One region of the Paenibacillus sp. J2L1-98 genome, then DNA from elsewhere that is predicted to be linked to it. Evidence: a T-box and tRNA genes for the amino acid it is inferred to sense, from the RefSeq annotation. Region 1 holds a T-box; the other holds one or more tRNA genes.
The links. A T-box is a leader RNA that pairs with one kind of tRNA and senses whether it is charged. The one in region 1 lies ahead of AC0YNZ_RS11690 (valine--tRNA ligase), so its partner is inferred to be a tRNA-Val.

Region 1 (15,261 bases):
GTCCCATGAAATAAGAACCTGGTCCATAACCGGAGCCAAACAACAAGAAAAACATTGCATTGGCATTTCCTCTACAGTATCCAACGTGTCGCAAGAATATAAAAGTTAAGCAGCCTGTTATTATAAATTGTTATACTCTTCATCCGTTACGGGTTCCAACCATTCGGTGTCTCCCATTTGGACGTTTGTGCTTATCGCAATATGAGTAAACCAACTATCCGCTGCAGCTCCATGCCAATGCTTCACATCCGGAGCGATCTTCACTACATCTCCTTCACGAAGCACTTGTGCCTGTTTGCCTTCTTGCTGATAATATCCTGTGCCGCCAGTTACAAGCAGAATTTGGCCACCTGCATGCTTATGCCAATTATTTCTTGCACCTGGTTCAAACGTTACATTGCCGATCGGGCAATTAAAGGTAGGGTCAGAAGGAACAATCATTTCAAGCCAGGCTGTTCCAATGAAATAGTTATTAGTGATTTTTTCACCTTTCGGGAAGATTACACTTTCAGATAATTCCTTTGCTTGATTCATTTTTCATTCTCCTCGTCTAATAAATTTAGTTTTTACTTCCCTTTCGAAAAGAATTCTTTTGCTGCTACAAAAATAAGTATTGATACGTTAATAAACATCTGTCTATAATTATAAACAGATATAGAACGCAAACAATTGTTAGATGAGCGCCATTTGTTAATTAGTGAACGAAAGCTTGATAATTGTTTATTATCTTAGAAAGCCTGGCGACCCTAAATGTCATAGAACGTTAGCAAAGTGCTTGTTCATCATTCCGATCGCGGCTCGCAGTATAAATACAAAAAATGCCCGGGCGATTCCAAATAGGAACCACCCGGGCATTATGCGTTTAGTGAGCTGCTTTCAACGATTTGGCCAGAGAATCCGCTACCTTCCAGATATCGCCTGCACCCATCGTTATGACAAGATCGCCTGGTGCGATCCGTTTAGTCAAGTGAACAAGTACCTCTTCTTTAGTCGGAATATACTCGGTGTTAGCGTTGCTGTTGCTCTTGATCAGCTCTACCAGCTTCCGCGAGGTCACACCCTCGATTTGAAGCTCACCCGCCGGCGAGTAAATATCGGTAATGATTACTTCGTCCGCCTCAGGGAACGCGCGGCTAAATTGTTCGAACAAGAAGAACGTCCGCGTGTAACGCTGCGGCTGGAATACCGCAATAATACGTTTGCCTGTCGCTTTAGCCGCGCTGATCGTCGCTCTGATCTCCGTCGGGTGATGGGCGTAATCATCAATGACCAAAATATCATTAACTTCTCCAAGCACCTGGAAGCGGCGTTTAGCGCCTCTGAACGATTGAATCGCCTCTGCGATTTTGTCGAAAGACAAGCCCGCTTCAAGACATGTAATTACTGTAGCCATCGCGTTATATACGTTATGAAGCCCTGGAACAGATAATTCTACATCACCAAGCGCCGCCCCGTTATGCGTCATCGTAAAGGACACCTTGCGGTCACCCAGCACGATGTTCTGTGCTTTATAGTCTGCATCGCTGTCAATTCCGTAGGTAACAAGCTGCGAAGATTCACTATTGCCCTTATACACCTGCGGTATCAGTTCTTTAACCGTCTCGTCATCCGCGCATACAATTGCCTTTCCGTCCGCTTTCACCTGCTGCAAAAATTGCACGTAGGCAGCCTTCAGCTTAGCGAAATCGCCGTCATAATTTTCAAGATGATCCGGCTCGATATTCGTCACGATCGCCAGCGTTGGGTGATAGTGCAGAAACGAACCATCGCTCTCATCCGCTTCAGCTACGACATATTCACCTTTACCTGCTTTTGCGTTTGTGCCTACATTAACGATCTCTCCGCCGATAATATAGGTAGGATCTGCATCGCAAGATTCCATTACAAGCGCAATCATCGAAGAAGTCGTCGTCTTGCCGTGCGCGCCTGCCACCGCGATTCCTTTGCCAGCGTTCATCAATCTGGCCAGCATTTGTGAACGGTGCAAAACGGGAATGTTAAGCTCCTCTGCGGCCTTCCTTTCCACGTTGTCCTTTGAAAGCGCTGTGGAGTAAACGACCAGATCCGCTCCCTTTACATGCTCCGGCTGATGACCGATATAAATGCTGGCACCATTTGCTGCAAGCTTCTCTGTTAATTCTTGACGAGCGACATCGGACCCAGTCACCTTATAGCCCATTTCCAGCATAACGCGGGCAATGGCACTCATTCCGTAACCGCCGATTCCGATGAAATGAACGTGTTCTGCCGTATTCAAAGACGGTTCACCAACCTTTTTCAGAATCCGAGTTGTACAATATGCGGGAGCGAACGTCAGCTATTAAATAAAGCGTGCCTGTCACGACCCCAAGGTCTGTTTCCCCGGTTAACTGTTGTAATTTTTGTAAAGCAGTTTGCCAATTCTGTTCAACGATCAGCTCGAAACGATACTTATCCGGCTGCTGCTGCTGCATTTCCAGTACCAAATCTGCCAAAGCGCGGGCTTCTTTTTTCATCCGAAAATCAGGCTCGGTCACAATAAGCGTATCCACTATTGGTAGTATATGCTTAAGAACATCCTGATGATTCTTATTCTCCAGCATACCCATCATAAGATGTAAACGATCATACTTATAGGTGTTTATTAACGCGTCGGCGAGCGATTCTGCACCTTCCGGATTGTGGGCGCCATCGATCAAAATCCGAGGCTGCTGCGAAACCATCTCAAGACGTCCAGGCCAAGCGGCTGCTCGAAGCCCTTCCGCCAGTACATCATCCTCGACAACAAGCGCATTGTATTGACGCAGCACCTCAAGGGTCATAACTGCAACTGCCGCATTCGCACGTTGATGCGCGCCGTTCAGTGTGATCGTTAGCGGCTCAATGCTGCGGAACAAATTATCAAAGCGGAAGGTTTGCTCATCCTCGCGAACCGACAGCACCGTCTCATGAAACTGCTCGCCAAGCAAATAGAGCGTGCTTTGCTTCTCGGCTGCAACCCGTTTAATGACCTCAACCGCTTCAGGCTGGGATACCGCGCTTACGACCGGAATTCCTGCTTTAATAATGCCTGCTTTCTCGCTGGCAACGGCAGCGATCGTATCGCCAAGCCGGTCCATATGATCATGGCCGATATTCGTAATGACCGAAACGACCGGATGTACGATATTCGTCACGTCGAGACGGCCGCCTAGTCCTGTCTCCCATACGACATAATCAGGATATGTAACCTTGGCATAGAAAAGCACGGCAAGTGCTGTAGACACCTCGAACATCGTCGGCGAACCGAGCTCTGTCTCCGCAAGTGCTTCTACATGGGGCTTCAGCTCGTTTGCCAGCTTTAGAAGCGTCTCTTCTTCGATATCGACTCCGTTATATTGGAACCGGTTCGTAAACTTCGTTATATACGGCGAAGTAAACGTCCCTACATCATATCCGCTTCGAAGCAGCACGCTAGTCAAGTAAGCGCAAGTTGAACCTTTGCCATTCGTTCCTGCAATATGAATAAACTTCAGTCTGCGATGCGGATTTTCCAGCAGCTCCATCAGCTTCTCGATCCGCTCAAGACCTGGACGAATGCCAAATGGAATGAGACCTGTAATCCAATCAACCGCTTCTTGGTAAGATTGCAGCGGCTCTGCCGGCCGCTGCTCTTTTGTTTGATCCGTCATTCTATTCGAACCTTCTTCCGTTTTGCAGCGTTATCCGCGCAATTCCGCAATTCTAGCCAGCACTTTATCGCGTTTGTCTGCATAATCATTCATTTTGGCGCGCTCTTCATCGATAACCTTAGCCGGCGCTTTCGCTACAAAGCCCTCGTTGCCGAGCTTCTTCTCAACCCGCTCTACTTCAGCGTTCAAATGTTGATGTTCCTTCTCCAGACGGGCGATTTCCTGCGCGATATCGATCAAACCGGCAAGCGGCAAGTAAAGCTCAGCCCCTGTTAGAATAGCAGTCATCGCTTTGTCTGGTGCAGCAATATGCAAGCCCGTTTCCAGCTTAGACGTACCGCAGAAACGTTTGATAAATTCTTCATTGCGGGACAAAATCGCTGCTTCCGCTTCACCTGAAGGCTTGATCAGCATTTCAATCTTCTTGCTCATCGGTACGTTTACTTCCGCACGGATATTGCGCACCGCACGGATCATCTCCATCAACAGCTCCATTTCTTTCACCGCATCCGGTGCCTCCAGCGCTGTATCATACACCGGCCATTCTGCCATTGTAATCGTCTCGCCAATATGAGGCAAATGCTGCCAAATCTCTTCGCTGATATAAGGCATGAACGGGTGAATGAGACGCTGAGTCTGATCGAGCACGTAAGCAAGTACCGATTGTGTAGCCTTTTTCGCTGCTTCATCCGTATTGTATAGGCTAAGCTTCGCAAATTCGATATACCAGTCGCAAAGGTCATCCCAGATGAAGTTGTACAATAAGCGTCCGGTTTCACCGAACTCGTAGCTGTCAATTAAACGGGTGACATCGCGAACCGTTTCATTCAAGCGATGCAGAATCCAGCGATCCGCCGTACCCAAGCTAACGGTAATATCGATGTCCTTCGCTTCAACACCTTCCAGATTCATCAGCGCGAAGCGTGATGCGTTCCAGATTTTGTTCGCGAAGTTGCGCGCTTGCTCAACCTTCTCCCAGCGGAAGCGCAAATCCTGTCCCGGCGTGCTGCTTGTCGAGATCATATAACGCATGGCATCCGCTCCGTATTTCTCGATAACCTCAAGCGGATCGACGCCATTGCCCTTCGACTTGGACATTTTCTGGCCTTCGGAGTCACGAACGAGGCCGTGGATCAAGACGTCCTTGAATGGAGACTGCTCAGTAAACTCAAGTGCCGTAAAAATCATCCGCGCAACCCAGAAATAAATGATATCATAGCCGGTAACGAGCACATCCGTCGGATAGAAGCGTTTCAGATCCTCCGTTTGATCGGGCCATCCGAGCGTTGAGAACGGCCATAGCGCGGAGCTGAACCAAGTATCGAGCACATCGTTGTCTTGGGTAAGGTGGTCTCCCTCCATATCCTCGCGGGATACGTGCATCTCACCGGTCGTTTCGTCATACCAAGCCGGAATCCGGTGACCCCACCACAGCTGCCTGGAAATACACCAGTCGCGTACGTTTTCGATCCAGTGCAAATAAATTTTCTCGAACCTCTCCGGTACGAAGTTGACACCTTTACCAGCCTTCTGAGCTGCAATCGCCGCTTCAGCCAGCGGCTTCATCGCAACGAACCATTGTGTGGACAGGTACGGCTCAACAACGGCGCCGCTGCGCTCGCTGTGTCCAACCTGATGCACATGATCCTCTATTTGAATGCAAATTCCTTGTTCCTGCAAATCTTTTACGAGCTGTTTGCGGCAATCGGCGCGGTCCATGCCTTGGTACGGACCTGCTTCAGCGTTCATCGTTCCTGACTCATCCATAACGGTAATTTGAGGCAGGCTGTGACGCTCTCCAACCTCGAAGTCGTTCGGGTCATGCGCCGGCGTTATTTTCACAGCACCCGAACCAAATTCCTTATCTACGTATTCATCAGCGATAATCGGAATTTCACGACCGACAACCGGAAGCACGATCAGTTGGCCAATCAGATGCTTATAGCGTTCATCCTCAGGATGAACGGCTACAGCCGTATCGCCCAGCATCGTCTCCGGACGGGTCGTCGCTACTGTAATAAAGCCGGAGCCGTCCTTCAAGGGATATTGCAAGTGATACAGATGCCCGTTAATCTCCCTGTGCTCTACCTCAATATCGGAAAGCGCCGTGCGAGCGGCAGGATCCCAGTTAATGATTTTTTTGCCGCGGTAGATAAGCCCCTTCTCGTAGAGACGTACGAAAACCTCGCGTACTGCCTTGGAGAGACCTTCGTCCAGCGTGAACCGCTCTCTTGAATAATCAAGGGAAAGCCCCATTTTTGCCCATTGCTCACGAATCGTATTCGCGTATTCTTCCTTCCATTCCCAAACCTTCTCGAGAAAAGCTTCCCGGCCAAGGTCATAACGGGAGATCCCTTGCTCCCGCAGCTTCTGCTCCACTCTTGTCTGAGTTGCTATGCCCGCATGGTCTGTGCCTGGCAGCCAAAGCGCATCATAGCCCTGCATCCGCTTCGTTCTGATCAAAATATCCTGCAACGTAAAATCTAACGCATGCCCAATATGCAGCATTCCGGTAACGTTTGGAGGCGGGATTACAATCGTATACGTTTGCGCGTCCGGGCGTTTGCCTGCCTCGAAATATTGGCCCTTCATCCAGTAATCGTACCATTTCTGCTCTGCTGCCTTCGGATCATAGGTTGTCGGCATTGCAGTAGTCGTTTGATTTTCTGACATTCGTTCCATCCTCCATAAATCGATCTACAAAAACAAAAAAAACCTTCCGCCCTTATCATAAAGGACGAAAGGTTTAGCTTCCGTGGTACCACCTTTGTTCCATGCGAACGATATTCGCACAGCACTCAAACAGATAACGGCTGCGGCCGGCCTGACTTCGGTAGAGCACAGTCTGCTCCTACTTGATCCAGGCAACTCCGGGGCGACTCGTAGCAGTCACTTCCTGCAGAACCTCTCAGCGTAACGGTTCCACTCTCTGAAGGCTTTGCTGCGTACTATTCCCCTTCAACGTCGTTATAACGCATATATACTCAATCATACCTTTGTTGAACGTCTGAGTCAACCAAACTCACATAACAAATGCCCTTATTACTCCTATTTATGAGTAAAAAGGGCATTTTCATCATTTTTGAGCGCTATGGAATGTATAAAAGCTGTCCTTCCGACACGCCGGAATCGTCCAACCGGTTATAATTGATTATTTCTCTCGGATGCAAGCTGTAACGTGAGGCGATAACGTCAAGCGTCTCATCCCGCTGCACGATACACATCCGAATTTTGCGGAATTCCGTATCCTCCGAACGCTTGCCTAGAAATAAATTTTTCCATTCGATCTCATCACCCGATGCTTGCGCTTTCGCTTCCTCGACCGCCCGCTGCTGAGCGACGACCTTCTCTGCGGCCTGACGAGCCGCTTGCTCACGCCTGCTGGTCTGTAGCAGCGTGTGAAAACCGACATCAGCCGCCAATCCGCTGCCCTCTTGAGGCTGCTTGCCTGATAACGCGATGCGAAGCTCCTGCTTTTCCTGCCCGGAAACCGGCTCCTGAGGCGCAAAAGCTTCCGTAATCGGAGAAAGCGGCGGCTCCTTCGCTTCGGACTCCGCTCGTTCCTGCTCAAGCGCTTGCTGCGAGTCAGGGAATGATGCTTCATCTTGTGAAAAATCAGTAGAAAAATTCGAGAACGCTTGGGATGTCGCTAGCCAGCCTTCATCATTCGTTTGCTGTGAGGCTAGTGTAATTTCTTGCTCATCTTCCCGGAGTTCTTCTTCCTCTTCTTCTACTACTTCTTCAGACTGCTGTGCTTGGGCAGCGAACAACTGGGAGGATGACCACCCTGTGTCAAACGATGCAGCCGAAATCGTTACTGCAGCCTCTGTTTCATCCGTCATCTCCGGCCCCTGCTGGAAAGAGTGATCCTCTTGCGCAGCGAAATAGATCTGCTCCGGTATGTACGGCTGTTCATGATCGGCGTTCTGACTGTTAAAAAAATGCGAAGCTTGTTCATCATAGGCTTCCCGTTGATGGACGACAGTAAACGGTTCTTCCCGCCAAATTTCCTCCTGCTCCTGAACAGGCTGAGCGGAGATGCCTCGCAAGGAAAGGACACCTGTAATGTTTAATGTGCGGGCAGACAATAAATCGACGTCGAAATTATCAATTTCGATCGAAATATCGTCCAGTCGTGATATGCGGTTCATCGGCAGCGTTATCTCGACGGGTATCCAGTGCTCAAGCGTCTGCGAGTGTTCGGAATCATTTTGACTCCTATAAACCCCGCTCAAGAGCAGCTGTCCTCTAAGCACGGCATGATCCCCCTGATCGATTACTTGAATACGGGGAACAAGCTCAATTTCCTCCAGCTCGTCAATTGCCGCAACATCATCGGGCAAATGGACGCGCTCGTACACATCAAAGCGTAATCCGTTGGTTTGATCCGACACGCCTTAGTCCTCCCCTCTCGTACTGAATGCTTGGGCTAACGTTACATTCACTACTTATCTATATGGCAGGCAGGGCAGGAGCATGACTATCATTTTGAACGGGTATGTATGTTTTCTGAAAGACGCATCAGCCATTGCGGCCAAGGCGAAGAGGCTTCGGTAAGAGAATCCGTCCATGGATGAGGAAAAATCAGCCTTTCCCCGTGCAGAGCCTGATGCCCGAGTAACCGCGAATCCCCTCCATACAAAGCGTCTCCGACCAGCGGATGGCCGATATGGCTCATATGAACTCTTATTTGATGGGTTCGTCCCGTTTCCAGCCTTACTCTAATTAAAGACAGCTGGGAGCTGGTCTTAATAACCTCGTAGTGCGTAATAGCCTGCTCGCCGTTTTCCGAGACGCGGCGCCTTGCACGGTGATGCCGGTCCTTCCCGATCGGCAGGTTTATCGTGCCGGATGGCCCGGGCATTCGCCCGTGCACCGCTGCGATATAGTGCCTGTCAATTGCCTTCGCCCGCATGGCCTCATCGAGCTTCCACTGCGCTAAATCATTTTTGGCGTATAAAACAGGACCGGACGTATCATCATCGAGTCTATGAATATGCCTTACGTTCAGCGGATCGCCTTGGCTGAGCAGATGTCTGGCGGCCGCCTCGTCTAAAGTTCCGGTTTGCCCGGGAGCACCTTCGTGCACGGCCATCCCTGCCGGCTTGTCGAACACGATGCAAAAATCATCCTCATAAATAACAGCAGGCGCTTCCCTATTAGAAGGCACTGACGCTCTGCGGTACAAACCGTCACTTCGCGGGTCTACGGGCGGAAAGGCTAACAGCTGCAGCATATTGCCGTTCCACTGGATGCCTCCAATAGAAAACAACCGGTTGATCCACTTTGGCGGAAACAAGGAACGGGCCAGCAGCCACTGCCGCACAACATGCGGATGACTGCCAGCCCGCGGCTGCGCAAGCACCGGCGAATCCGCCGGCTCCTTTTCCGTATCGGGATCAATGGCTGCAGAAACAGGATCAGAACCAAGAGCTGACCAATCCAGCTCAAGCCACTGCCCCTTCCGCGTTGCTTGCCCATTGATCATGTCACTTTCCTCCTACAGTCGACTAAACGAGGTATCATGGGCTTCGATCGTTGCATCGATATCGTCATTCGTATGAACCGCAGAGACGAACATGCCTTCGAACTGAGAAGGAGCAATGCTGACTCCCAAATCGAGCATCGATGCAAAATACTTCTTAAACCGTTCGAGATCGGATGTTTTAGCCGTATCGTAGTTAATGACAAACGTATCGGTGAAGAACGGGCATACCATCGAGCCTACACGATTGATCGTGCTTGCAACGCCATGCTTGCGTGCATTCGCCTCAAAGCCGAGCTGAAGCCTGACCGCTTGACGCTCAAGCTGCTCGTAAACCTCCGGCGTAAGCAGCTTCAGCGTCGTGTAACCTGCAGCCATTGCCAGCGGGTTACCCGACAGCGTTCCCGCTTGATAAATCGGGCCGCTTGGGGCAATCAGTTCCATTAGCTCGCGTTTTCCGCCGTAAGCGCCCACCGGCAAGCCGCCGCCAATAACCTTGCCGAAGCAGGTTAAATCCGGTTTGATATCATAAAGGCCTTGCGCACAGCTGTAGCCGACGCGGAAACCCGTCATAACCTCGTCAAAAATAAGAACGGCGCCGTATTGAACCGTTACATCCCTCAGTCCTTGCAAAAACCCGGGCAGTGGCGGCACAACGCCCATGTTGCCTGCAACCGGCTCAACAATGATGCAAGCGATTTCCTCGCCAAACTTCTCGAATGCGAGCTTCACCGATTCAATATCGTTATAAGGTACTGTAATCGTATTAGCAGCCACATGCTCTGGAACGCCGGGGCTGTCAGGCAGGCCCAGCGTCGCAACGCCCGAGCCTGCTTTGATCAGCAAGCTGTCCGCATGACCGTGATACGAGCCTTCGAATTTCAAAATTTTGCTGCGCTTCGTGTAGCCTCTCGCAAGTCTTAGTGCACTCATCGTCGCTTCCGTGCCGGAGTTAACCATTCGAACGATGTCAACCGAAGGAACACGCTCGCAAACGAGCTCCGCCATCAACGTTTCCAGCTCGGTCGGAGCGCCAAAGCTCGTTCCTTTCTCAGCCGTTTTTTTAATCGCCTCAATTACCTCCGGATGGGCATGTCCCATAATTAACGGCCCCCATGAGGCAACGTAATCGATATAGCTGTTACCGTCGATATCATATATGCGACTGCCTTGACCCCGTTCCATATATACAGGATTCAAGCCAACCGATTTAAACGCTCTAACGGGACTGTTCACTCCGCCTGGAATGACTTGCTTCGCTCTTGCGAATGCAGCCACCGAGCGCGCGTCATTTCTAAGGCCCGACTGATCACTCATCTGCTTACCCCTCTCCTCTCAACCAACGAGCCGCGTCCTTTGCATGGTACGTAATGATCAGATCAGCGCCGGCACGCTTCATACCCGTTAAAGTTTCAAGTACGATCGCGCGTTCATCAATCCATCCATTGGCAGCAGCGGCCTTTACCATCGAGTATTCTGCACTTACGTTATAAGCGGCAACAGGCAAATTATATTTATCCTTAAGCAGTCTTAGTATGTCCAAATAGGCTAACGCTGGCTTTACCATAAGCATGTCAGCGCCCTCGGCAATATCCGACTCCGCTTCGCGCAGTGCTTCGCGCACGTTCGCAGGGTCCATCTGGTACGTCTTGCGATCGCCGAATTGCGGCGCCGAATGGGCGGCATCACGGAATGGACCGTAATAAGCGGAAGCAAATTTTACTGAGTACGAAAGAATTGGAATATCGCTAAAGCCTGCTTCATCCAGCCCTTCGCGAATGGCGAGCACAAAGCCGTCCATCATGTTCGAAGGCGCGATAATATCAGCCCCGGCCTCTGCTTGCGACACGGCAGTCTGTACGAGCAGATCCAGTGAAGAGTCGTTATCGACTTCAGCTATCCCGGATTCCTCGTGGATATGAACGATACCGCAATGACCGTGATCGGTGAATTGGCATAAGCAGGTATCCGCAATGACGACAAGCTCCGGCGCCCACTCTTTGACAGCTCTAATCGCTTGCTGAACAATACCATTCGCATCATACGCGGAAGTGCCAATTGCATCCTTATGCTCTGGAATGCCGAATAACAGAACGGATTGAATACCGGCAGCTACGACATCGCGAATTTCTTCCTCCAGGCGATCCATGGAGAAATGATACACTCCCGGCATCGAAGGAATTTCATCTTTAATGTTTTGACCGTAAGTAACGAAGATCGGATATATAAAATCATTTGCGCTCAGCACCGTTTCTCTTACCAGACTCCGGAGAGCGGACGTTTTGCGCAATCTGCGATTTCTGACTGTCGGAAAACCCATAACTCATTATTCCTCCCTCACTGTAATGGCTTGCTGCTAAGCTGATAATCGACGATCGCTTGGAGCAGCCCGTCCAGCGTTGAATCTTCCGGCTCAATCGCAACCTTCAAGCCTGCTTCAACAGCCGTCTGTGTTGTAATGGGCCCAATACTCGCAACCGAAATGTCCGCCAGCAATTCCGCGGGATTCGATATCCCTTTGCGTTTCAATACCTCCAGCAGATTTGTCACCGTTGAAGAGCTCGTGAACGTGATCATGTGAATCTCTTTCTCGCGTATCCAATCGAGTGCCAGCTCATCCTGTTGATCTGCCAGCACCGTTTCATATACGTCTATTTCCGTAGGAATAAGCCCTTTAGCCTTCAGCTCTCGCGGCAATACTTCACGCGCTAGATCGCCTCGCGGCAGCAGCACTCGTTCACCGGCCTTCAGCCGTGGACCAAGCTGTTCAAGCAGCCCTTCCGCGTGGAATTTCACAGGCAGTTCTTCGGCCATTAAGCCCCGCTGCGCAAGTGCTTCTGCCGTCTTCGGACCAACCGCTGCAATTTTGGCGCCAAAAAACCTTCTAATGTCAATTTGAAATTTACGGAGCCATCCGAAGAAAAACTCAACGCCGTTTACACTCGTAAACATGAGCCATTGATATTGCTCTGCTTGCTCCAGCTGCTCACGCAGTAATTCAATAACAGCCGGATCAGAAGGCTCGATCGTTTCAATAACGGGAAATTCGCAGGGCTCTCCACCGAGCGTTTCAATCTGATCCGCTAGCTCGCTCGCCTGCGCTCTAGCGCGCGTAACCAGTATCCGCAAGCCGAAGAGCGGCTTTTTCTCATACCATTGCAGCTTCTCACGCTGCAAGACAACCTCGCCGACGACGATGACGGCAGGCGGCTGGAAGTTAGCCTCTCTGACGATCGCCTCAATTGTTTCAAGCGTGCCGACAATGGTACGCTGCTCGACTCTTGTTCCCCAGCGGATGAGCGCAACCGGCGTTTGTGGCGGTTTGCCGTGCTTGATAAGCTGCTCGGCTATGTATCCTATTTTGGAAACACCCATCAGGAAAATAAGGGTTCCCGTTGCATTCGTAACTTTATCCCAGTGAATGGAGCGGTCCAGCTTATCCGGGCTCTCATGGCCTGTTATGATGGATAAGGATGAAGCGAGGTCACGATGCGTGACCGGAATACCCGCATATGCGGGGACGGCGATCGCCGAAGTGATGCCGGGAATAATTTCGAACTCAATCCCGTTATCATAGAGCAGCTCCGCCTCTTCGCCAACCCGTCCAAAAATTGTAGGATCTCCGCCTTTCAGACGGGTAACCGTCTTGCCTTGCAGCGCCAGATCCACGAGGAGCTGGTTAATCTCCTCCTGCTTCATCGTATGGCGGTCTGGCAGCTTGCCGACGTAAATTTGCTCCGTTCCCGGCTTCACATGCCTCAGCAGCCTAGGGCTTGCTAAACGGTCATATACGACAACGTCGCAAGCCTCTAAACATTGCAGTCCGCGCACAGTAATCAGCTTCGGATCTCCTGGTCCGGCGCCAACCAAATAAACCTTCCCCTTATCCAAGCTAATCATCCCCCAATTTCAGCTAAAATGCGGTCTGCACCACGTGCAATGAGCGCAGCTGCAACATCCCGTCCAAGCTGCTCAGGGTCCGCACCCTGCTTTATTTCCTTCAAAATTGTCGAGCCGTCCGGCGATCCTACCATGCCCGTCATCACCAGCTGGCGTTTCCCGTCAGGACCTTCATCTTCTTCGCCGAGCACGCAATATGCGCCAATAGGTACTTGGCAGCCGCCGTTCAAAGTGCCCAAAAAGCTGCGCTCAGCGCGTACAGTCAGTTCGGTCTCATTGTCATTGATTAGTGCCAGCAATTCCCGAATCTGCCCGTCGTTCTCGCGGCATTCAATGCCGAGTGCGCCTTGGCCTACAGCAGGCAGACATACATCTACAGGTATATTGGAGGAAATACGGTCCTGCCAGCCCATGCGCGTAAGCCCTGCAGCAGCAAGCACAACCGCATCAAAGCCTTCGGTTTCCAACTTACGAATACGGGAATCGATGTTGCCCCGAATGGATTCCAGTTGAAGATCCGGTCTCGCGTTTTTGAGCTGGCTCGAACGACGCAGGCTGCTCGTTCCAACGCGCGCGCCAAGCGGCAAGTCATCCATGCTGCTTCCCTGGCGCATAACCAGGCAATCTCTTGGATCGACACGCTTTGGAATCGCGCCATTCATTAACCCTTCCGGCAGCTCGTAAGGCATGTCCTTCATGCTGTGAACAGCCAAATCGATTACCCCGTCAACGAGCGCTTGCTCGATCTCCTTCACGAATAGTCCTTTGCCGCCAACCTTGGACAGTGTGACATCGAGTATACGGTCACCCTTTGTCACTATTTTTTTCACCTCGAAGGAATAATCGAAGCCATGCTTTTCGCTGATTCGTTTCAGCTCATCGATGACTTGTCCCGTTTGTGTCAAAGCGAGTGCACTTTGCCTTGTTCCTACGACGATCACTCTCTGCCCCTGATTTGTTGTTGCCATTATGTAAGCCCCCTGTCTATCCGATGAAGCAGGCTTTGCAGCCACTCATCTATGTCAATGTTGTTCCGCTTCTGCTGCAAGGCCTCTTCGGCCGCAAGCTGCAGCACGGTCTGCCTGTCCTGCTCATCAAGTATTCTGCTTCGCGCGCGCTCACGCAAGCGGCGAAGCCGCGCAGTTATTTCTTCATATTCCGCTCCGTATTGCTCTGCCAGCTCCAGCTTAATTCGCTGCGACAAAGCGGGACTTGCGCCAGAAGCGGTAACAGCAAGCAATAAATCTCCCCGCCTGACGATGGAGGGAGAAATGAATGAGCTGTTGCTCGATTCATCCGCCGCATTTACCAAAATGCCAAGCCGTTCCCCGTCAGCCGCTATCGCCGCATTTACCCGGTTATCATTTGTTGCTGCAAAAACCAGCCATGCCCCGAGCAGGTCATCTTCCCTGTACTCGCGCTGCCAGCTGCGGATCTTCCCTTCAGCGGCTAAGCTCTCAATTGCCTTAGTGAACGACGGGCTGACCACCCATACATCATCGGCCCCTGCTTCCAAAAGTCCGATCAGCTTCCGCTGAGCGATGCCGCCGCCGCCAAAGACAACGCACCGTTTGCCTTTCAGCTGTAAGACGACCGGATAAAATCCATTCATTGGGGCAGTACCTCCCAGTTACCTCGTTCGATTCGTTAATGAAATGAGGAAAAATAATTGGAAAATAAATTTAAGAGCAGCAAGCTGAACGAAAAAATATACAACCGCGCCAATTGAAAGCCGGGCCGTTTCAGCCTTGCTCTTTGATACACGTATATAATATACATAATCAAAGTTCCAAAGGATGACAGCACCTTCCAATCAAGCAGAAGCGCGGCTCGCCCTTCGACGAGCAATGAGGTTACCGCTATTGCGAGCGACATCGCCAGCAGCGGGACGCCGATAATGACCGCCCGGTCCCCATAGCGTTCAATGACATCCAAACTCGGCAGCCTTCGCACGAAGTTAGTCCACCGCTTTCGTTTTAACTGATTATGCAAAAACATATACATGCCAGCGAATAAGGCTCCAAGCGTCAGAGCCGCGTATGCGCAGAGAACGAGGCTGATATGAATGTACAATAGATCTCTCGTCGTTTCCCAAACCGCAAGCGATTCACCGTCACCGGGGTTGCTGTAGAGGTTGAGCGCTAACACCGCAAAGCTGATTACATTTACAAAGAACACGACGAAATCAATTTTTATAAACCGGCTAATCACCAACGATATGGTGAC
Region 2 (15,261 bases), on a different contig from region 1:
GACGAAGCGCACGGCGTGCTCATCCATTTCCACGAGAAGCTGCCTATGTCTGCTATGCAAGCTGGCGCAGATATGGCAGCTACGAGCGTTCATAAGCTTGGCGGCTCTATGACGCAAAGCTCGGTGCTCAATGTTCGCAAGGGCAGAGTTAACCCGCACCGCATCCAAACAGTTATAAGTATGCTGACGACAACGTCGACTTCTTATATTTTGCTTGGCTCGCTTGATACGTCGAGACGCAATCTCGCATTGAACGGACATGCTCTCGCTGAACACGCAATTGAGCTGGCCCAGTACGCCCGTCAGCAAATCAATGAGATACCGGGCCTGTATTGCTTCGGAGAAGATATTCTCGGTGATGAAGCTACTTATGATTACGACCCGACCAAAATATCTATTCATGTAAGGCATCTTGGCATTACCGGTTATGAAACGGAAAATTGGCTGCGCGATAACTATAATGTGGAAATCGAAATGAGCGACATGTATAACATTCTTTGCTTAGTTACGCCTGGAGATACCTCTGATTCCGTGTCAAAATTGCTAATTTCGCTGCGGGGCTTGTCAGAACGGTTTCACGAGGGTGCTGAAGCACGTGAATTAGTCGTCAAAATTCCGGACATTCCGCAGCTATCTCTATCGCCGCGCGATGCTTTCTACGGTCAGACGGAAGTCGTCCCGTTCAAGGAGTCTGCAGGACGGATCATTGCGGAATTTATTTATGTATATCCGCCGGGCATTCCGATACTGCTGCCCGGCGAAGTTATTACCCAAAAAAATATCGACTATATCGTCGATCATGTCCAAGTCGGCTTGCCGGTCAAAGGACCTGAGGATCGCAGCATCGAATTTGTCAAAGTTATCGTGGAAGAAACGGCAATTTCATAATTGAAGCACGAACACCGACCCAAAGGTTTTAAAATGCCTAAGGGTCGGTGTTTTTATATGCCGATTTACCCGTAGTACCACTTATTGTCAACCCATTTCGTGCATGCTATGATGTTGGCAGAGGTGATATGCGATGAGTCAAAGCGCTTACATAAAATTCGTGCAAGGATCATCCGTTCAGAAGCTAACATTAGAGGAAATACGAAGTCAGCTCTTACATTATCGGGAGCAAACCGCGCTTACCGGCACTCAATTGGATTGGGATTACGCCGAAGCCGCTTTCCCTTACACGATCGAGTCAAAGCATGATGACCGCTGGTTTTATTTGAAGGGCATTAATCCGCAATATAAGCACATTATTTTCGGGCCGGGCGAAACAGCGAGTGCGGCCGGCCAAGCAGTATCTTGCGTGCAAGTTGTTCTACCGGACGAAGCCACTCACGGCGACAAGGCGAAAGCAAACGAGCTGTGCAAATTTATAGCCAAGCAGCTGCAAGCGGAGCTCACCATGTTCAATGGCCGAACGATTTATTTTAATCCCCGGAAATAAACGCTTTAAGTTTAGTTATATGTTGACAAAAAAAAGATCCAAGAGCATAGCTCTTGGATCTTTTTGATGCCAATCGTTCGAATGAAGTCGATCTGGAATTACTTCCCTTCGCTTTCCGTACGGGCAATTTCTTCATAAATCGCAGTAACGCGATCCCACTCAGCATCGTCTTCAATGCCAACCAGGAAAGACTCATCGTTTTCTTCTTCAATACGGAAAATGACGCCGTCCGCTTCCGGATCGTTACGATCCAGCAATACGGCATACACATTGTTTTCGGATTCAAACGTATAAACCATGACCATCTCACGTTCCTGGCCCTCGTCGTCAGTTACGATAAAGACATGCTCTTCATGCTCGTGGTCATGACCACAGCCGCAATCGTCTCCATGCTGATGCTCGCTCATGATATTACCCCATTTCAATAATGTTTACAGACATTCGTATAGTAACATGACACTCTACCAACGGTCAAACGAAGACGCCCCTTAAATAAAGGGGCGCCCTTGCAAACCATCTGATCATAGAGATGAAATTAGTTTTTCTGAAACAGCAATCCATTCATCCGAGCCCTTCAGCTTTAGAAAGAATCGAATCGGATATTTCCCGCTATATTCGAATTTATAATCGATATCATCGGTTGCATACCAGAAATTATCCTTAGACGTATTCACACTTTCCGATTGAATCACTTTCTCTTTACCGTATGGGTCGAAGATCGAAACCTTTACAGCTGCAATATCCGGCTTCAAATTATCGATTTGAGCAAACACTTTAAATTTCGCTTGGTAGCCCTTTGCGACGTTTCCGAATACCGCGTTGTTTTGGAAAAGAAACATATGCACATTTGGCTTATACACGGACGCTCGTTTGTTCTGATTGTCCCATTCGATGATAGCTTGCATAGATGTGGCTAATTGCCGAAGCGGTAAATACGTTTTACCGTCTTCAATTAAACCCCCGTCATCCTGCTCGATACCGTTAATGAAGACGTGAACCCTCTGTGCCGCAGAGTCTGCGAACAGCATCGTTCCTCCCCAAAGTGACAGTAACAACAGCAGAATAACAACTTTTCTGTGTTTCATAGTTGTAAGCCCTCCATCCGATAGCCTGGATGAAAGGTTATACTCGCAAATTCATGCAAAGTTGCGCTAATTCCGAAACTATTTTTGCTCAATCCACTATTCGACCAGATCTGTCAAATAATGTTGAACCATGCGCTTGCCTGGGAAATACGGAAATGAAATCATATGATTACCCATAGGTTCTAGTTAATACGCAAGGGACGCCCTTCCCTACCGCACCAGGCTGTTTCATCCTGGCTAAATAGCGCATGCCTCTTGCGCATGGCGTCTTGCACACTGCACACGTATCCGAAAGTACAAGCTTGTAATAATACTGCTTTCGGTCGCTTGCCGACTTCTTCTTCTTAATGACTTTACCTTTTCCTTTGCTCATCCCTCGTTCGCCTCCAGTAAACGTACTGCTATAGCATTGTATGTACGGGAGGGCGAATGTGCATCAGGAATTGTCAGGGATACGCAATATTTGGTACATTAAAGATGTGTAACGCATAAGGAGGCAGTATTATGAACATACGAATGATTGGAACAGGCAGCGCTTTTGCGAAAAAATACGATAATAACAATGCCTTAATTGAAACAAATGGCTTTCGACTGCTTGTAGATTGCGGGATTACACTGCCAAAGGCGCTCCATCAGCAGGGCATTACGTTTCCTGAGCTTGATGCGGTGCTGATCAGTCACATTCACGGGGATCATGTTGGCGGTTTGGAAGAATACGCTTTTCAAATGATGTTCAAATATAATCGCAAGCCGGTCCTTTATATTGCGGATACATTAATTGAACCTTTATGGGAGCATACACTCCGCGGCGGTTTAACACAGGAGCCGTTAGTCAAGCTAGAGGACTTCTTCGAGGTCCGCCCTCTCGAGCCGAATGTACAATTCGAGCTGCATCCCGGTTTGACGGTTAAGCTATTGCAAACAAAGCATATAGCGAATAAGCCAAGCTATTCTTTTCTATTTAATCAACGCTTCTTCTACTCTGCCGATATGAGATTCGATCCCGGCCTGCTCCAGCAATTAGTAGACGAAGGAGTTACCACGATTTATCATGATTGCCAGCTTGAAGCGCCAGGTGTCGTTCATGCGAGTCTGGAAGAGCTTCTAAGGCTTCCTGAAGCGATTCAAAGGAAAACATGGCTCATGCACTACGGAGACGCTATAGAGCAGTATGAAGGCCAAACCGGCTATATGCGGATTGTTGAGCAGCATAAGCAGTATGAGATTATGTAAACATACGAAAGGCGCCTGCAATTAAGAAATGCGGCGCCTTATCCCATTAACTATTTGTTTCTAAAACGTAGGTAACTGGTCCAAGTTGTTCGACGGATCACCGTCGGCATCACCGCGGATATAAAATTCGCCATCCCTGCCCTTGAAAGTATTAACGCCTGCAATATGACCGGCCTTTACTTCTTGAAGCGCTGCCGCGTAATCAAGCACACGGCCGCTTGTCGTTTTGAAGGCGGTAAGGTCGCCGTCTCCGTCTTTCTGCACTGCAACAATAGACTCTCTCGTATCTTGTCCGCCAATATTATCGCTCATTTATCGTTAACCCCTCTCAAAGCAGATCATGTACAGCCAACCATTATAATGCCCCCTAAGTACTTTAATTATAAATGAAAGCCAATATAAAAAATCCGACGAATTCGCATCGTGTGCGGTCGCCGGATTTCCGTTTTATTTTCTTTTGACCGCTTCTGGCGGAAGCCTCCTTCGCCAGACAAATTGCTCATCATGCGATTGAGAATCCTGTTCAACGAATCTTGCCACTGCATTAACGACAATACCAATAATCCCAAACAATCCCACCAGCCATAATGCCAAATAGGCATACTGTTCAGCCAACAGAAACCGCCTCCTGCGCGCTTTCTATAAAGGTATGCGGGAATGCTTCTGTTTAGTATACGTTGCCAACATGCATATTGAGCGCTGAACGGCTCATACTAAATGACGGTCATGAGATAACTTTTCTATGGTCAAATTTTACATTTGGAGGGACAGCGATGCTGGAAAATTTAGAGAGCGAATATAATTGTTCGAATGCATCTAATGACTTACCGAACTTACTGCAGGAATTAGACCGGCTGGAGCTAGGCGCACAGGGTGAGCAATCTGAGGAACAACAGCAGCACATTAACCGGGTTCGCAACCAAATCCGCTTTATTCGAAACAAATGCGATATTCCGCATGAATCTTAAACAGATATGAAAAAATCCCTTCTACTTGCCGATAATTAAAGTAGGAGGTGTATGATGCCCGGAATATCGATATTCGCATCTAATTTGTACCCCCAAAAGGAAAATAATCCTTAGGGGGTTATTCATCCCTTTTTTACGTATTTAGCCAGGCTTTCATCTTGAAGATGTTTCAGAATCAACTTTTCGGTTACAATGCGGGAGGGATTATGATATGGACAACTGTTTTTACCGGCAGAAAATTGAAGAAGTGCGGGCTGAAATGGTTCGTTTATTTGAAGCTTGCAACAACTTCACTGATCATGCTGTCATTAAAATCAGTCAAGAGCTTGACTATCTCCTCAATGAGTATTCAGGCTGCTTAGCAAACAATCAACGATAATTCTCATCATTCATTTCCAATATAATTAACCACGTAGTAGCAACATAAACGGTATCGCATACAGGAGTAACCCCGTTTTTTAAAATCAATTATAAAAAGCACCAATCAAGGTGCTTTCATACGTTCATATTATTCAGAAAATGCTAGCATTTTCTTCCTCGGAACCATTTATCGATACAACTCCTGCCGGAATTCCGGAAGCAACTCCATTTATGGGCATCCATTGTTACCACTGCATTAGCCCCTAGTGCCTAGTTATTCATTTAGGTTGTGAAAATATCCTATTTCTCATTAACACAGGTTATTAGCAGTAAGTGTTTATCTTCTTCTCGTGGTACTCAGCTTTTATTCTAAGTTTATATTTTGCTTCTGTATCTAAACAATCTTCTAACATTAACAAATGGTAATTACGCGACAACTTATGCCAGTTGATCTTAATGACTGTAAGGATCGACATATCGTAACCTCCCATGTTTTGAATTGGATACTATACAATTCGTATAAAGCGCTCCGTTTTATGTCCATCGCTAATAAAGTTTTTGAGCACGCTTAACTTTGGCTCTGCACATTATTTCGATTGCTTTGATTGCTCTTCCAGCTCGAAACCAACTCCTTTGGGCAAGAAAAAAAGCCGCTCGATTGAGCGACCGGAAATAAACTGGAATTATTATATATTTGGCTGAAATAAAGTTAAACCTAGTCAGGTTAGGCCCAGCAAGACTGACATTGCCGCTTATCGGCTGCAAAAACCACAAGGTGATACATACGAACATCTCTATTTAAAGAAAAACACCCCTTCGGGTGTCGATTAATAACTATTTAATTATTTCATCATATCGACTATTAACCATACCCATCCAATCAGCGATACCCATAAAGGAATACTTAATGTGATACCCCAGAGAAACCCAATATTAAAACTTCCGTCATTATTCATTGGCGCATCAACTCCCGAATAAGATGTCGTCCATTTTTGTCTGGGTGCTTAATTTATATTATATGAAAGCGCTTTAAAAAATACAAGATAATTGTGTACACAATTCTAATCAATGAATTACGTTATGTTTCAGTATCGTCCTATTGTGTAATTAATTATTCAACTTTCTAACTTCACCTTCCGTTTTACATTACAAGTAGAACGGTGAAATACTCTTTAGCCGCATGCTGAAAAGGCCACGGCATTGGGCTGTTGCCATACCGTGGAATCTCTTCATCTTAGCATTCTTATGCTTAATGATCGGCCTTGGGTTCCGTTTTTTTTACATTTCGGCTCTTTTATTCCACAAGAACCTTTTTAAACTATTAATGATGTTTGTTTTGAGGATTATTTTGATAAGTCATTGCAGTGGCTTGTGCCTGTTGAAGTTTTTGTTGTGCCTGTTGAACGTCATAATGTTCCTTCTTAACTTGTTGTTGTGATTGTAGTACTTGTTGAATATTCGTTTGCAGCTGTTGTTCTGCTTGTAGTAATTCTTGATTTTCTACTTGTAACTGTTGATGTGCCTTTAGAACATCTTGTTGCGCTTGTAGTAAATGTTGATTTTCCTGTAGATCAGCAGCTATCTGTTGTATATTTCGGTTTACCATAATGCAAGCCTCCAATAATTATTATGTTAGTCCTTAATTGACCAATAATTATCGTGCTCTTAATGACATTTTTCTATGCTATAACTTAATTGGATTTGGGTAAGCTGCAGGCATCGTTACAACTAAGCAGCATTTTGTCCTGATACACTCTCATTTAAATTACACAACACAAATCGGAGCAGGACGTAATATACGCCTTCTCTCGGTTTCGTGTCGTGCTGCCGAATTTTACGTTCACTTACACGGGCTAATGAAGAATTTGTACTCTCATTTATTCATAAAACCAATCAGTCAGAATTGCTTGCTTCCTCCGGTATCTAATGAGAGACTATGTTGACATGGCAATGGTTGATCACAACAAAAAAAGCCTTGCTGGACAAGGCTTTCGGCATTTAAGTTATGGTGATCTGAACAGGGTTCGAACCTGTGACCCCTACCCTGTCAAGATAGTGCTCTCCCAGCTGAGCTACCAGATCATGTTAGCGACAATTAATAATATATCAGGAGAACGATGCGAAGTCAACACTTTTGGGAACTTTTTTATTACTCCCTCCTAATCTCTGCTCAGCGTTTTCTCTCTGGCTCAGCCGGTCATAATGATTTTAAATGAATTGCAACAATTTGTCTTAACGCTGCGTCAAATAAGTGCTGCAGCAAATTAAAAAAGAGGTGAACGTATGAGAAAACGATCGATATTGATAATGACGCTGGTTGCAATGTTGCTCTTCACACTCGGACAAACCGTCTGGGCATTTAAGGACGTAAAAAATGATGCAAACGAACAAAAGATTGCTGAGCTTAAAAAGCTCGGAATACTAAGTGACGACAAAAATGATAAGTTTAATCCGAAAAACAAGCTCACTTATGCAGAAGGCGTTACATTGATCGTAAAAGGGTTAAAACTCAATATTGATAATATCCGCTTCATTAAAGAACCTAAAGCGAGCGATTATTTCACTAACCTGAAGGACGATGCATGGTATTCGCAAGCGTTTATTATCGCAAGTCTGAACGGGCTTGAAATTCCTAAGACGGTCAAAGCCAGCGATATCATGACACGTGAGCAATTTGCTCATCATTTGTTCAAAGCGATGCTGACGAAAGGCGATTATGCTTTTATTGAAATTTTCATGATGCTAGAGGATGAAGCCGACGTTAACAAAGATTATATGGACAGCATTCAAAAGCTGCTCATCAGCAAAATCATCACTTTGGATAGCTCGAACAAGTTTTATCCTAAGAAAGCTATTACGCGCAGCGAGGCAGCAGGCTGGCTCTATGATGCCATTAAATTCGTGAAGGAGACGACTCCTATTCCTAATTTGCCCGAGCAGCCGGCTCTTGACCTTAAGCTTTCCGTAACTGCTGTAAACTCCGACATCAATAAAGTAACCGTCAGCGCGCAAGCACCTCATCCCGGCTACGGTCTCCGGATCGCTTCCATTGGTTTCGAAGGAAATGAAGCTATTATTTACGTCGAGACGGTATTGCCTGATCCGGACAAAATGTATCCGCAAGTCATTACCGATGTACAGGTTTCCACCTATGTAGACGCAAAGCTAAAGCCGGTGCTCCCTGTATCGGCCCAATCGAGCGAATCGTCGACAGGCAGCGCTGCCATCGCCGAGTAATACAATAGAATAAGGCTTCTCTACTTGTCAGAGCAACTGTTCAGACAGTGGAGAAGCCTTTTTTTCATTCGTTCCCCGGCTAAGACCGCATGGGGATTGCCCAGTCGATAGGCTCGCTCCCGATCGTCCGCAGGAAATCATTCGCCCGCGAGAACGGCTTGCTTCCAAAAAAACCTTTACGCGCTGCAAACGGACTCGGATGCGGCGAAGATATAATATGATGCTTGTCCCCATCAATCTGGTCTGCTTTCGCCCCGGCGTGCTTGCCCCAAAGCATAAATACAACGGGCTTATCTCTGTCGTTCATCGCGGCAATAATAAAATCGGTAAACTGCTCCCATCCGATTCCTTGATGCGAATTTGGATTGCCCTCCTCCACCGTAAGCACCGTATTAAGCAGAAGAACACCTTGCTGTGCCCACGAAACCAGGCTTCCATGATCTGGAATCTCAGCGCCTATATCGGCTTCTAACTCTTTGTATATGTTTTTCAGAGAGGGGGGTACCTTCATGCCCGGCTGCACAGAGAAGCTAAGCCCATGCGCCTGTTGAAGACCGTGATATGGATCCTGCCCCAAAATGACAACCTTCGTTTGTTCGTATGATGTATAATTTAGCGCATTAAAAATATTTTGTTTCTCGGGATAAACCGTCTTCGTCTTATATTTATCTTCAAGCAGAGCAAGCAGCTCTACCATATACGGCGCTTTAAGCTCTCCTTCTAACCGTTCCGACCAATCATTGTTCAACGTTATCTCCATACTCAGAGTCTCCTTAAAACCGTATAAAGCAAAAACCTCCCCCACCATTACCTGATCGCTCAGATCATTGCGAAGGAGAATCATATACTCATTGTTTTCCTGTGCTTTTATACTGATTCTAGCATAGGGAAAAGTAGTGTACAACTTCTGAATATTTAGATGAAACATTACGTCTTCGTAAGCAAACGCTTTGGCTCAAGAGCTGATGCTCTCTACTTCGACGGATACAACTCGCTTCAATCGTTTCATTTGCTCGTAAACGGTTATTGTCGGATAAGGGTCCGGCGAGGAAAGAACGAGATGAAGCTCCCGCCTTCCATCGCCAATATCTTTAATTTTCGTATGCTTTACCGTATGATCCGAACGGATGTTTTCGATGACAGCATGCAGTTCAGTCGATAAATCGATGATCAGACACACCGAAACGTCCCTTTCACGCAGCTTCAACGGGCCAAATGTCCTGACCGCGAACGGCACTAGATTAACTGCTACGATGATGAAAGCTGCCGCCGCGAATGCCTCCTTGTAGAAGCCTGCTCCTGACGCGATGCCGAGCGCCGATGCGGACCATACCATCGCTGCCGTCGTCAAGCCCGAGATGACATCGTTATTTCTTCGGAGAATAACTCCCGCCCCGATAAAACCGACCCCGCTAACGATTTGAGCAGCGAGCCGCATCGGATCCATGTTGGTCATGCCCGGGCGGGCCAATTGGCCTGCGGCTTCAATCGATACAATCGTAATCAGACAACTGGCCACTGCAATAACCATACTCGTCTTCATGCCGAGCGGCTTATGCCGAAGCTGGCGGTCGACGCCGATCAGCAGGCCAAGCAGCAATGCCGTTCCCAATTTTATGACGAATTCTACCGTAGAAATTTCGTTCATCATGCATCTTGCCGCTGCAATGCCATTTCTGGTGCAGAAGCGTGTTCAGGCCTGTCAACGAATGTTTTCAACCGGCTTATTTCCACGCCTGCAAGCATCATAATACCGATACCGTGGTTGTCGTTAACGACGGTCCGTAGATCGTACATGTAATAGTCCGGCGAGAACGAGTAACGCGAGCCGCTGCATACGCCGTGCACGTTGCCTTGCCGGTCAATAGCTCCGCCGGTCAGTCCACGCCAAGCTTTAAGCGCGGCACCGGTATAGGTGTCCTTGCTGTCCAACCAGCCGAAACGCACACCCCTTGCAAATGCATAAGCGAACATGGCGGTGCAGGATGCTTCCTCGTACGCCTCCGATTGATTAAGCACCTGACGCCATAATCCTGATTCGCCCTGCAAAGCGGCCACTCCCGCGCACATGTCCCGGAACATGGCGAGCAGCGCTTCCCGGTCCTGATGATCGTCAGGCAGCTTCTCAAGCAGCTCCGACAACGAGAACAGACACCAGCCGTTGCCGCGTCCCCACGGCACACGCGTCGCCTTGCCATATTTAAAGTCGAATACATGCGACATAACGCCTTCCATCTCCATAAACAAATAGCGTTTAAACAGCAGAAACTGTCTCGCCGCTTCATCAAGCGCTTCGCGTTTCCCTGTCGCCGCAGCGTACCTCGTCAGGAAAGGCGCACTCATATACAGATCGTCCGCCCACATCGTATCGGCCGCATACTCGCCTGCGCACAACCTATAGAACGCGCCGTCTTCTCTGCGCTCCAGCTTTTGGAGCATGAAATCGGCTATTACATCTGCAATAAGGAGGTAACTCTTCTCCTTCGTTTGCAAATAAGCCTCAAGCATCGCCGAACCGAACGAGCCGCAGTTGTCCAGCATCCGGATTAAGACAAGCTGGTGGTTAACGGACGGAAATCCGTATTCATCCCGATCCCATAAAGAATACTCGTACATTTCCGTGCAGCTGCGGATGTGGCCGAGCGCATAATCGGCTACGTCCTGACGGTTCAGCTCGCGAGCGGTTCGCAGCAGCCCGTACATCGTAACGCCGAGCGGATAATCCCATCGCCCGTAATTCGTAGCGGTACCGGTTGTCCATTTGTTGCTAAGCATCGCATTCTCGTAGTAAGGCCGGACCCGCGTCTCCGGTGCATCCAGCGACCAATATGCGCCGCCGGCGGAGCGGCCTTCAAGGTCTACGGCAGAAAACAGCGCAGCCGTCGTACAGACAGACGAAGGATCGTGCTTTTCAGCACAATTCAGCGGTCCCGCATACAACCATGCTCCGCCGCTTCCATGGACGGCAACAGGCAATTCGAATGCAAGCGGTTTTGCTCCCGCGAAAGCGCCTAGTTCAAAACCCCAGCCGCTCGGACCGCTGACGCTGCGCACAAGCAGCTGGCGAATCCCGTGGCTGGCGGGAACGGCTGTCCGGAACGGGCCCGCCTCCTCAAGCTCCACAACCTGCTGGCCGTTCAGCCAAATTGTCGTCGGCCCTGAGGCATGCCCTTCCAGAATGACTGTTTCTTCTTCGGCCGGCACAGCCAGTGCGGTCCAGCCTAATGCTGCAGCCGGCTGCGCAGGACGACCAAACAGCCGCTCGAAATTAGGCAGTTTCTCTTCTTCAACCGTCCAACCCGTCCGGGGCTGCCACGTTAAGCCGCTTTTCTCTTCCGGCAGTGAGTAGTCAGGAAACATTCCTCCGCCGCCAAACACCGATGCTTTCAATGGCCCTGCATAAACCCAACCCGCACTCCCCGCGCGACCGGCAAAAGGAGCAAGCACCTGCAGGATGCGGACTTTGGCCTCCTCCGCGCCGAATCGGCAGCCAAAGCCGGCTTCCGTCTTGCGAGCTTCGATCAGTACAGCGTTCCAGCCTTTGCGGAAAAGCAGCGGAATAACAACTCTTGCATCAGGTTTCATCTCATCTACCGCATTCGACCTGTAAACCTGCTCTTCATTGATATACAGCCGTACCGGCCCGAACGGCTCCATGATGCCGTCGATTGAACGCTCGTCGTCACTCCAAACGAGTCCGAACACGTATGCGTATTCGCCATTCTTCGCATCCGGCAGCTTGACCGACAAATTCATATCGTACAGCCCTTCTCTATTTTGCAGCACGCCCGATTTGGCAAAAGCGCGGAGCGCAAAGGGAACGGGCGGGTTCGCACCGACATAACGGCCGGACAACACCTCTAATATGCGGCGCTCATCGTCGCCGAACCAATAACGCACGCTCTCGCGGGGCTCCATATAGACGGTCATCGAATCATCTCCCCGTTTCCAGTTGACGAGACCGTTCCTGTATCGCCTTCGTTTATGTCAAGCCGGGAAAGCCGGATGTCGAACGTTCTGTCGTACGGCGTCATCAGGTTGACGACCAGTGTTTGACAATTTGCCGGATAGCTCGTATTGTTGAGCGCCTTCGCCCAGTGTTCATGCGCTCCGCTGTCCAGTTCAATCCAATCACTACCGGAAGTAAGACGAGCTGTACCTTCTTTCCAGAAAAGGGTTCCTGCCGCCGCCGGCTCAAGGCCTTTCCCGGATAAATCTCCTTCACTGCTGAACACAAAGGAGATTTGCGTCATCAACACTTCCGGCTGTTCGCAGTGAACACGGATCTTCCATCCTTGTTCGTATTCCGTTAATTCAACCTCGATAAGATGGTGCTGCTCGTGTGTTATTTCCCGAAGATGATGCGGCAGCAAATACCAAGGGCTGACCGGTCCGCCAGCCGTTTCCGGCAAATGCGCCCCCGGGACGGGACTGTAATAACCTTTCTTTTCAGTTGCCGTTAACCGGTATCCATGCTCCAGCTGTTCCATCCGCTTCAGCTTGACGAAGCCGGGCTCAAAGGACGTGCCTATTTGCACGGCGAGCAGCCGCGCAGCGCCATGCCGCAGCGCGAAGAAAGAGTTCGTCTCAGTCATGACGGTGACGCTTGTCGCCCCGTCCCGCTGCCGGGCGACCGGAGCGCCGAAATCGGGATGCAGCCGGCTGTGATAAATCCGGCCGCCGTGTCCGGCTGCCTCCATATCACCCAAAAAGCGCTCCCGGGGAAAGTCGCGGTTTATAAATACCCGGTACCGGTCCGGCAGCTTGCCAGGCTCGATCGTACGTTCGCGAAGTTCCGGGTAGCGTAAAAAGCCGATCAACGCATTATTGGGGAGCCAGCCGGGATGAGTCAACGCCTGACCCGCGAGGTCTGCTAACGCGGCAAACAGCGGATCCCGGTCGCGGTTCTCCATCAGCTTCGTAACGAGGAAATAGCTCCCCATATTATATTTGCTGCCGAAATCCTGGCGGCCGGAATAATCCGTTACCACTTCGCCGTCCGGATGAATCAAATATGCCATCATCCGTAAATTACGGCGAATCGGCTCCAGCAATTCAGGACGGTCGAACAGCTCCGCCGCATAAAACAGTACGATATCGCTAACCCCGTTGTAAATGCCGTTGCTACGCTCGGTCCACTCTCCATCTTCCGTGCAGTCTATTCCTTCCGCCAGCCACTCGTCCGCCCGCTCTTTCAATTCCGGTTTTCCTGTCAGCTTATACATAAATCCAAGCGCTGCAGTTATAACCCAGCGGTGATTCGGAGTATGGCAGCCCCCTGTCAGCAGCGCCGGTATTGTCCGCTCCAGAAAAATCCTGATATCCTCCGCAGCATTGCGCAAAGGTTCCCATCCATGAGCGGCCAGCAGCTCGTACACCTGCGCTAGACCACTCACAACGAATGCGGTGTCCGGCGGCGAGTGCATATTCGTCCATCCGGGCGAAATCGTGCCGTCGGCATGCTGGAACCGTAAACAGAACTGAGCCGCAAGTTCCAAACGCGAGAGCAATTCGTTATCGTGGTAATAATTTGAATCTTCATTAATAAGTGCGGCCGCCCATAGCGCCATCACCATCGGCGTTCCGCCATGGCTCGGCCAGGCGATGCCGTTCACGGGATCGGCAACCCCCCCGTAAAATTTGCTGCTGCTGTCAATCACCTGATTTTCGATTCCGTCTTTTACCCAATAATCGTTAATAGAGACCAGCTTCTCATACATTCTCATCATCTCTCTTTCTGCTATTCCCGATCCTCGAGAACGCTCCGGATTTTGGTCAGTTCCCGTTCGATCCGATCCGGAATCTCTTCAAACAACCGTTCCCATGGAACGAACGTTTTTGAAGATTCGGTAAATTCATATTCGATTTATTCAAAGGATGGTATAAACCTGTAAAACGACTGCAAATAGGTTCGCACAGCCCGATTGTCTTCCTCATTAGCGATTAAACGATCCCCGTACCAATCGGGGAGCGTCAATCCGTCCTTTCCCGCTTCCTCATTCGTACAGACCCGCGCATCAGGCAGCAGCTCGAACAATACCGGCAGCGGAGAAAAAGCATGCTTACCCGGCTGCGAGTACAGCTTCAAGCGCTTACCGAACAAATTGCTCCTATCCGGCAGCAATGCTTTCAAATAGCGCCCGTGAAAGCTCGCTTCGCAGTCCGCGACGCTGCCGTCGCCGTTCACATACACCCAAACATGCTCCAATTCATACAAATGCTGAATATCGTAATCCCATTAAATCGCGAATTCGATGACATGATCGATTGCAGGGTCCGTGAACGTAAACCGGCGATTAAACGATGGGGAAGCTTCCCCGTTTCGAAGCACAGTCACGCCGACCCGTACCGGATAGAACGGTTCCTTTTCATCGAATAACAGCCTCGGCGCATAATGGAGTATTTGATCCACATCCAGGTTACACCTTGATGGATGCAAGCTTTGAGATCAGCAAATCATGACTCTCCTCGATTTCCTCCGGCTTGCAAGCCGCTTTCAGCTCATAGACTTTGACCGGAGCCGCCTCGATAATCGGAAGGAAACGATCGAAATAGGTCATATCGCCGCTGTGCACGTAAGGGCACCAGTGGTCTGACAGCCCTATCGTTTCATGAATATGAATGCCGACAACGTTGTCCTTGATCGAATCCATTTCCAGTGCGTTGTCGTAAAGACCCATCCGTTCCATCATCATGCCATGGCCAAAATCGTACCATAATCCGACCGGTGCGCCTTTCATCCGGTCAATGACCGTTTTCGCCTCCCGCAGCGTCGGCATTTGATAGCATCTCGAACGTGTTTCGATGCCGATCGCGATGTCCCACCCTTTGGCGGCGATTCTGTCGCACACTTCTTCCAGACTGTGCTGGATGCGCTGCAAATAATGGCCGCTAAGCGACTCGCGGCGCTCTAGCATTTCATTCCAAAGCTTCACGTACG

Region 2: it has a tRNA-Val gene. The T-box ahead of AC0YNZ_RS11690 (valine--tRNA ligase) is inferred to sense a tRNA for this amino acid. The anticodon was not compared.

What each region holds. Positions count from the first base shown of each region.
Region 1 is NZ_JBWDNW010000004.1:320,292-335,552, reverse strand. It holds gene AC0YNZ_RS11705 (cupin domain-containing protein) at 121-534, opposite strand; gene murC (UDP-N-acetylmuramate--L-alanine ligase) at 863-2,257, opposite strand; gene AC0YNZ_RS11695 (bifunctional folylpolyglutamate synthase/dihydrofolate synthase) at 2,265-3,650, opposite strand; gene AC0YNZ_RS11690 (valine--tRNA ligase) at 3,681-6,323, opposite strand; T-box leader at 6,381-6,621, opposite strand; gene AC0YNZ_RS11685 (LysM peptidoglycan-binding domain-containing protein) at 6,740-8,044, opposite strand; gene AC0YNZ_RS11680 (RluA family pseudouridine synthase) at 8,134-9,138, opposite strand; gene hemL (glutamate-1-semialdehyde 2,1-aminomutase) at 9,151-10,452, opposite strand; gene hemB (porphobilinogen synthase) at 10,457-11,455, opposite strand; gene cobA (uroporphyrinogen-III C-methyltransferase) at 11,473-13,026, opposite strand; gene hemC (hydroxymethylbilane synthase) at 13,032-14,003, opposite strand; gene AC0YNZ_RS11655 (precorrin-2 dehydrogenase/sirohydrochlorin ferrochelatase family protein) at 14,003-14,647, opposite strand; gene ccsA (cytochrome c biogenesis protein CcsA) at 14,683-15,261, opposite strand, start outside.
Region 2 is NZ_JBWDNW010000001.1:404,794-420,054, forward strand. It holds gene AC0YNZ_RS01935 (aminotransferase class I/II-fold pyridoxal phosphate-dependent enzyme) at 1-888, shown strand, start outside; gene AC0YNZ_RS01940 (DUF1885 family protein) at 1,022-1,438, shown strand; gene AC0YNZ_RS01945 (DUF1292 domain-containing protein) at 1,537-1,845, opposite strand; gene AC0YNZ_RS01950 (stalk domain-containing protein) at 1,960-2,523, opposite strand; gene AC0YNZ_RS01955 (hypothetical protein) at 2,693-2,896, opposite strand; gene AC0YNZ_RS01960 (MBL fold metallo-hydrolase) at 3,028-3,756, shown strand; gene AC0YNZ_RS01965 (DUF3892 domain-containing protein) at 3,817-4,068, opposite strand; gene AC0YNZ_RS01970 (hypothetical protein) at 4,204-4,371, opposite strand; gene AC0YNZ_RS01975 (DUF2524 domain-containing protein) at 4,530-4,724, shown strand; gene AC0YNZ_RS01980 (aspartyl-phosphate phosphatase Spo0E family protein) at 4,936-5,103, shown strand; gene AC0YNZ_RS01985 (hypothetical protein) at 6,406-6,690, opposite strand; tRNA gene AC0YNZ_RS01990 (tRNA-Val) at 7,091-7,166, opposite strand; gene AC0YNZ_RS01995 (S-layer homology domain-containing protein) at 7,368-8,321, shown strand; gene AC0YNZ_RS02000 (uracil-DNA glycosylase) at 8,401-9,081, opposite strand; gene AC0YNZ_RS02005 (MgtC/SapB family protein) at 9,277-9,969, opposite strand; gene AC0YNZ_RS02010 (glycoside hydrolase family 88/105 protein) at 9,969-12,251, opposite strand; gene AC0YNZ_RS02015 (hypothetical protein) at 12,248-14,050, opposite strand; gene AC0YNZ_RS02020 (hypothetical protein) at 14,188-14,514, opposite strand; gene AC0YNZ_RS02025 (hypothetical protein) at 14,560-14,733, opposite strand; gene AC0YNZ_RS02030 (sugar phosphate isomerase/epimerase family protein) at 14,741-15,261, opposite strand, start outside.